Regions from separate parts of the Thermorhabdus hydrogeniformans genome, predicted to be linked through region 1. Evidence: riboswitches for the same ligand, from Rfam matches in the RefSeq annotation. Region 1 holds a riboswitch; the other holds the start of a gene.
What was found. Region 1 has a riboswitch for glycine ahead of gcvT (glycine cleavage system aminomethyltransferase GcvT). Riboswitches for the same ligand answer to the same signal wherever they lie in the genome.
Positions count from the first base shown of each region.

Region 2: it holds a riboswitch for glycine, as region 1 does, so the genes downstream of both, trxA (thioredoxin TrxA) here and gcvT (glycine cleavage system aminomethyltransferase GcvT) in region 1, are expected to answer to the same signal.

Region 1 covers NZ_JBJYKD010000008.1:8,303-11,714, reverse strand. Annotated here, with positions in the region: gene gcvPA (aminomethyl-transferring glycine dehydrogenase subunit GcvPA) at 1-159, opposite strand, end outside; gene gcvH (glycine cleavage system protein GcvH) at 164-550, opposite strand; gene gcvT (glycine cleavage system aminomethyltransferase GcvT) at 602-1,690, opposite strand; glycine riboswitch at 1,864-1,956, opposite strand; gene ACKX14_RS05495 (sugar ABC transporter ATP-binding protein) at 2,091-3,412, opposite strand, start outside.
Region 2 covers NZ_JBJYKD010000014.1:34,381-37,792, reverse strand. Annotated here, with positions in the region: gene ACKX14_RS08640 (glycine/sarcosine/betaine reductase component B subunit) at 149-1,435, opposite strand; gene trxA (thioredoxin TrxA) at 1,514-1,828, opposite strand; glycine riboswitch at 2,084-2,175, opposite strand; gene ACKX14_RS08630 (autorepressor SdpR family transcription factor) at 2,310-2,582, opposite strand; gene ACKX14_RS08625 (SdpI family protein) at 2,654-3,313, opposite strand.

The sequences.
Region 1 (3,412 bases):
CCTCTCTATTTCCACCTCGCTTAAAGCCCCGGGGAGGTCCAGCTCCCTCTTTAGCTTTACCTCCGGCGGGATATCGGCGAAAAGTTCGTCGATATCCCTTATCCCCAGCGCTTTCAGCATCTCTTCCACCTGAAAAGGCGCGTGGCTGGTGTACCTCATGGCACTACTCCCTTTCCAGCAGTTTCTCGTAATCCGCGGGGCTTAAAAGATCGTCCAGCTCGCTTTCATCGTCTATTTCTACGACTATCATCCAACCTTCGTCATAGGGGCTTTTGTTTACCAGTTCGGGATTGTCCTTTAAAGCCTCGTTTACCTCCACCACGGTTCCCGACACTGGGGCGTATATGTCCGAAGCCGCCTTAACCGATTCCACCGCGCCGAAGGCCTCGCCCTTCTCAACCCTGGCCCCGACTTCGGGGAGGTCAACATAGACCACGTCTCCCAAGGCGTCCTGGGCGTGATCGGTAATGCCTATCCTCCCCCTGCGTCCTTCCACCAGTATCCATTCGTGTTCTTCGGTGTACTTTAAATTTTCGGGCACATGGCTCATTTAAATCTCCTCCTTGCTCTTAATAATTTTGTATTCAGCCAGTTTGTTTAATTACAATTTTAAAAAGTTTTTGGGCGTCACCTGCGCCCTGTGTCTTTTGCCGCGAATTTCTATCTCCAGTAAGGGGATGTCGGCATATTTCCCCGATGCATTCCATCCGGGGATTTTCTGCACATCCACCAGCGCCAGGGCCAGGTATTCCCTCACATACGGCCCGTAGTTGCCCGAGGTCACATATCCTGCCTCCTCGTCGCCGAAATAAACTTTATACCCCTGCCGGGGCACGCCTTTTTCCAGGAGCTTCAGGCCCACAAGCCTCCTGCCGGTATTTTCATTGACCTGGCGGTAAAGGGCGTCCCTGCCGGGGAAATGCTTGTGGAATTTTATAAACCTTTCGAGGCCCGCCTCCACCGGGGTGATGTCCTCCGCCAGTTCGTGGCCGTAAAGAGGCAGGCCCGCTTCAAACCTGAGGGTGTCACGGGCGCCGAGGCCGCAGGGGACCACCCCGGATTCTACAAACTTTTCAAAAAGTTCTTTTATAACATCCGGCGGCCCGTAGACTTCGAATCCGTCCTCGCCGGTGTAACCCGTGCGGGAAACCATAAGAGGCTTGCCCTGATATTTCAGTGTTGTAAATGAAAAAGGTCGGATGTCCGGCGCGGGCAAAAGTTTTTCTATATAAGCCGGGCTCCCCGGCCCCTGAAGCGCGATCTGACCGTATGAATCGCTGACGTCCCGGACGCTAACATCGCCCCTTGCGTATTTTTTTATGTGCTCGAAGTCCTTATCCTTATTCGAGGCGTTTACCACCAGAAGATAGCGGTCATTTTGCAAGCGGTACACCAGGAGGTCATCCACCGTTCCCCCGTTATCGTAAGTCATGACGGTGTACTGAACCCCGCCGTCTTTTAACAGGCAGATGTCATTTGTCAGCAGGCCGTTCAAAAATTCGGCCGCACCCCCGCCTTCCACCAGTATCTCCCCCATGTGGGATACATCGAAGACGCCGGCTTTTGTCCTCACCGCCATGTGTTCTTCAATGATGGAGGTGTACTGGATTGGCATCTCATAGCCGCCGAATTCCGTCATTTTGGCTTTTAGCTTTACATGTTCATCGTATAACGGAGTCCTCTTTAACATTCTTCTCCCCTCCTTCACTCAATAAAAACCGGAAACAGTTACATCCGCTTTTTAAGGTAAAAAATAAAGAGGTCCCAAGCGTAAATATCGTAAATCAAGACATTTAAGCTTAGAACCTCTGTCCTTTTGCCTGAAAGATTGTCATCTTCGGCGCTTTGAGCTCTCCAGAGGCAGGTCCAGAGGCGATCCTTTTGCCTGAGAGTTTCACCTTATATGAGGCTTACCCCTTCGGCGCCCGTCGTCCGGGTCTCTCTCGCCCATGTCATCCCTAACCGTATAGTTTGAATAAATATTACCACATTTCTTATAAAATAGCAAGTTTTGTGAAAGATTTTGTATCTGCCGACGGTCGTGATGAACTCAAGCACTTTAGATAGCGCAAGCCATTTTAAAAGTTTTTTCATAGTTGAATGGCTTCGGTCAGGGTTTCTTCTGTTATAATATCTCCTTTGCATCTAGATAATTCACGAATAATTTTACCTTGTCTTAAAACAAGCACTCTGTCCGCCAGTCGAGCCATCTCTTCCATTTCGGAGGACACAAGCAATACACCATTGCCTTCGTCGGCAATATTGCGGATAAGATTTGCTATTTCATTTTTAGCCTCAACATCAATACCGACGGTCGGATCATCGAGCAGCAGTACTTTGGGTCCTGTGACAAGACTTTTTGCAAAAACCACTTTCTGTTGATTCCCGCCGGAAAGCACTTCAACATATTGTTCGGTGTCAACCATTTTTATATTTAATTTTTGGCTTAGATCCGTAGCTATTTTTTTACCTTTCCCGTCATCGATAAACAATCTTTTCTTTAACCTTCTCCACACCGGCAGGAGTATGTTATGTCTTATGGATTGACCCGCTATTATTCCTTCTTTACGCCTGTTTTCAGGAACAAGAAATAAACCGTGCTTTATTCCGTCCCATGGACCGTTGATTTTTAAAATCTGGCCATTTACTATTATTTCACCCTTTTCGGGTCTGTAAAGCCCGTAAATATTTTTCAGTATTTCTGTGCGGCCGCTTCCCAGCAAACCGGCTATCCCGACTATTTCTCCCGGGTATACGGCAAAACTTACATCATTGATCTTATCACGCCACTTTAGCCCTCTGACCTCCAAAATTGGCTGATTTCTTGAAATATTTGTTTTCGGCGGAATGTATTCATACGTTGTTACCTTTCGCCCGATCATGGCCTGTATTATTTGCTGTATTTCTACATTTTTAACATAATCGTCCAGCGAAACCCTGCCATCCCGCAACACCACAACCCTATCGCAAATGTCCGTTATTTCCCGCAGATGATGAGAAACAAATATTATGGCTATTCCCTGCTGTTTCAATCGTTTTATAAAATCGAACAATCTGTTTATTTCCTTTTGCGTAAGGGATGCGGTAGGCTCATCGAGTATCAAAACCGCAGGTTTCCGGATCAATGCCTTTACTATTTCCACTATCTGCTGGTTTCCTATAGAAAGGTCTTCCACATAAGTTCTCGGGTCAATTTCCACATTGAAATCTTTAAATGCCTCCTGGGCCTTCTTAATGCAGGTAGAGTCATCAATAAAAAGTCCTTTTTTTGGCTCCTCCGCAAGAAAAAGGTTCTGGGCAACTGTCATGGTTGGAACGAGGCTGAATTCCTGGTATACCATCGCTATTCCGCTGGCCCTTGCTCCCTGTACGTCTTTATAATACACCTTTTCTCCGTTTATTTTTATAATAC
Region 2 (3,412 bases), on a different contig from region 1:
GACAATAAAATATATTTTCATTTCCGGGTTATGCTCTGTCAGGCATGGACGGTAAATTTATTTTTTAATTTCCGTATCTTAATTCATCGATGGTTTCCCTGGTTGTTGCAACACCTTTCCGGCAAACCCCAGGCTTACTTATTAAAGATTAATAAGTAGTTGCGCTCATGCGGGTAAAGCCAACTTCCGAAGTGGAGCCGGTGATGGCCTGCAGCTCGATTTCCAGGCTGCCGTCTTCCCGCAAAGCCTTTTGGGAGCCGCCGGCTATTATGGAAGCGGTATCCAATAATCCGATGACCCTTTTCATGGGAGGAAGTATTATCACCTCGTTGGCATTGCCCGCCGTCACCACCGCATCGGCTTTAGGGTCCGCATCGGCCAGCGACTGGGAAGCCCCATCCCTGCCCGCGTATTCGTCGGTGATCAGGACCGTCTTTATGCCCTTCTCCTCAATTTTTTTGCAGTTCATGATGAGGTCCGTGTCCGGGTTGCCAAAACCCTCTTCAGTTATGATTACACCGTCAAGGCCCAGATATTCCGTCAGTTTTGCGGTGTAGTCCGACGACCTTTCCTTGTCCGCCAGGGTTACGTTTTCATTGGTTATGATTACGCCCACGAAGTTGATATCTTTGCCGTGCCTGGCATAAAGTTCTTCTATCACCGGGTTGTTCTGGTGCACGTAAGTGGTGTTCTTATCACAGGCGGAAACACAGTTGCCGCTGACTATGGCGCCATCCATCACCTCGGTGGGAGAAATTAAAGTCGGGATGATTTTTTTTGCATCGACTCCGTAGACATAAGTATCGTGTAAAAGTCCCTGGCTCTGCAGCTGGTAAACATAGGCCACCTTTGGAAGGTCGGGATATTCCCGGAGGGTCTCCGGGATGGGCTTTGTCTCGTAAACTTTGATTTCTTCGGGCATAAGGTCCTTCACGCTTTCGGCCACGTAGGCCGCCGCCTTCAAACCGGATATTCTAACGGCTTCTTCATGCTCGTGAGAATCCAAACCTTCCACCGGATGGGCAATTACCACCAGGTTCAGCAGCCGTGAAAAGGGCGTGTAATCAGCTCCCGGCCCCGACATGTCGATGATGCCCTCCTGGAATCCCACAATCCGGCCGCAGGTGACAACGGCCATACCCTTGAGCACATGGGTCTTGCCGCTCCCCACCGTCAGGGGTTTACCCAGGAATCCCGGGAAAACGGTGCCACCGCCGGAAACCTTCACCCTGGGCTCAATTACATCCTTCACCGGGATTATCCTGACCTCTTCCCCGGGTTTTGCGATATCAAGGTCCACGCTTTTAAGCCTGGGGTCCTGCAGAAGCAGGTCGACGAGTTCCTTCTTGTTGACGGTCACCACGCCGTCCTGAAAACCCGTCCTATTTCCAAAGGTCAGGTCTTTAACATGAAAATACCCCAGCTCCAGTTTCATTCTCTTTCCCTCCTTGTGAAAAAAATCACCTGTAATGTGTTGACATACTTACCGGCCCTATCCATAATGCGGCAACACCTACAGGTTTCTGTTAATCATTTCCTCGACCATCTGGATGGTAACTTCCCGTGTAACTTCGTCGACCTTTTCGCCGTTTTTGTAAATTGCGAGTGTTGGAAGCCCCAAAACCTTTTGGGAAACGGCGAGCCTGATATTCCTGGATGTATCAAGCTTGCAGAACTTAATCCTGTCTTTGTACTTGTCTTCCAGCTTTTCGACCTGCGGCATCAGGGCCTTGCAGGGCTCGCACCTGGGGCCCCAGAAATCAACTAATACGGGCCTGTCGGACTTTATCACTTCCTCTTCAAAGTTTTCAGCGTTAAGTTCAATCATGGCCAGTACCTCCTTTTTGTAATAACAGTTATTTTTCTATTTTTCAAAAATATTTACCCGAAATGGTTTGGATTTAAAAGGTGTATCTTTTCATTAATTATTTTGCTTATATAAAACGTTCTTAAACCCGGACAAACAAAAAAGAGAAATAAAGGTATCCTCAGCCTTTATTTCTCTGTTTCTGACCTGAGAGATTCTTCCCGGAGTTTAGCTCCGGAAATTGCTCCTTCGGTGCCTTGCGGCTCTCCAGAGAGATGTCGGGATACGGTCCTTTTGCCTGAGAGTTTCACGGCATCGCCGTTTACCCCTTCGGCGCCCTTTTCAAGGGTCTCTTCCATATCCTTCATCCACAAGTTATTCTTTTCACTGGTCATATTGTATTATATATTATATTATATATTTTCGAGATTTTCAACTAATTTTTGCACGATCTGCCTTCTATTTTCACCATTAAACGCATTTAACTCCCATGGAGTCAAAATCATTTCCCCAGCAAATCCATCACAAAACTCACCACGTCTTCGAAAACCGAAGTATTAATTGAATAATATATGTTCTGACCCTTTCGCTCATCCACCACCATGCCCGCCTGTTTCAATATATTCAGGTGATGGGAGATGCTCGGCTTTGATATGTCGAAGCGCTCGGCAATTTCTCCCGCCGTCATATCCTTTTCTTTCAGCAAAAGCAAAATCTTCCTGCGGATGGGGTCCGAAAGGGCCTTGAAACTAATGTTCAGGTTCGTTTCCTTCACCCCCATGGAATTCAGGTTGTACATGCTGCGTTTTCAGTTACCGGCCGAATTTACGTATTTTCCGCTTTGCTTTACTTCCCTGATTTATTGAACAGCAAACAGGAATAAATGAACCCGAAAATTGCAGCGGCGGCCAAAACCGCCATATCAATTATGAAAGCCGGTCTGTCGGCCATAAAAATACTTATCATCCAGACAAATCCCGCAACCACCCACAGCGGACCTGAGACCCTGTGGGTTTTGTTCCACACCTCTTCGCTGGCCAGCGTCCACGGAGTTTTTATTCCAAATGTATAGTTGTGCCGCACTTTGCCGAAATAATTTCCAATAAAAACCAGCATCAGCCCCAGCATAAATCTTACAACCTTACCAACAGAAACGGGTATGCCCAGTGCAAATAAAATGGTTGCAACATATATGCTCGCAAAAACCAGAACAATAATAATTCTGAATCCCTCTACGACTCCTCTGAATTTTCTATAGCTTTCGGGCCTCGGGTCCAGAGCGGGGGCAAAAGATATCAATAAATAAATTCCCAATATGAGGGAAGGGAGAAAGATCAAATATACATTTTTTGGGGTATAGCCGTCCACCTGACCCGCCACGTTCCAGTGTGAGGGCATCATCTCAGGCAGGTAAGGATACAATAGAAAGCCCATTATATAGAGACTCAGTATTAAAAACACCATCGGCCAGTTGACCGGCAGATAGAATTTAGACCTGTCGCCCATAGTAATTCCTCCAAATCAATTTTAAAATAACCTTACACTTCTATTTGTTATTAGATATTTTTAAAATCGTCTAAATACAGTATAGGCTCAATCCATAAA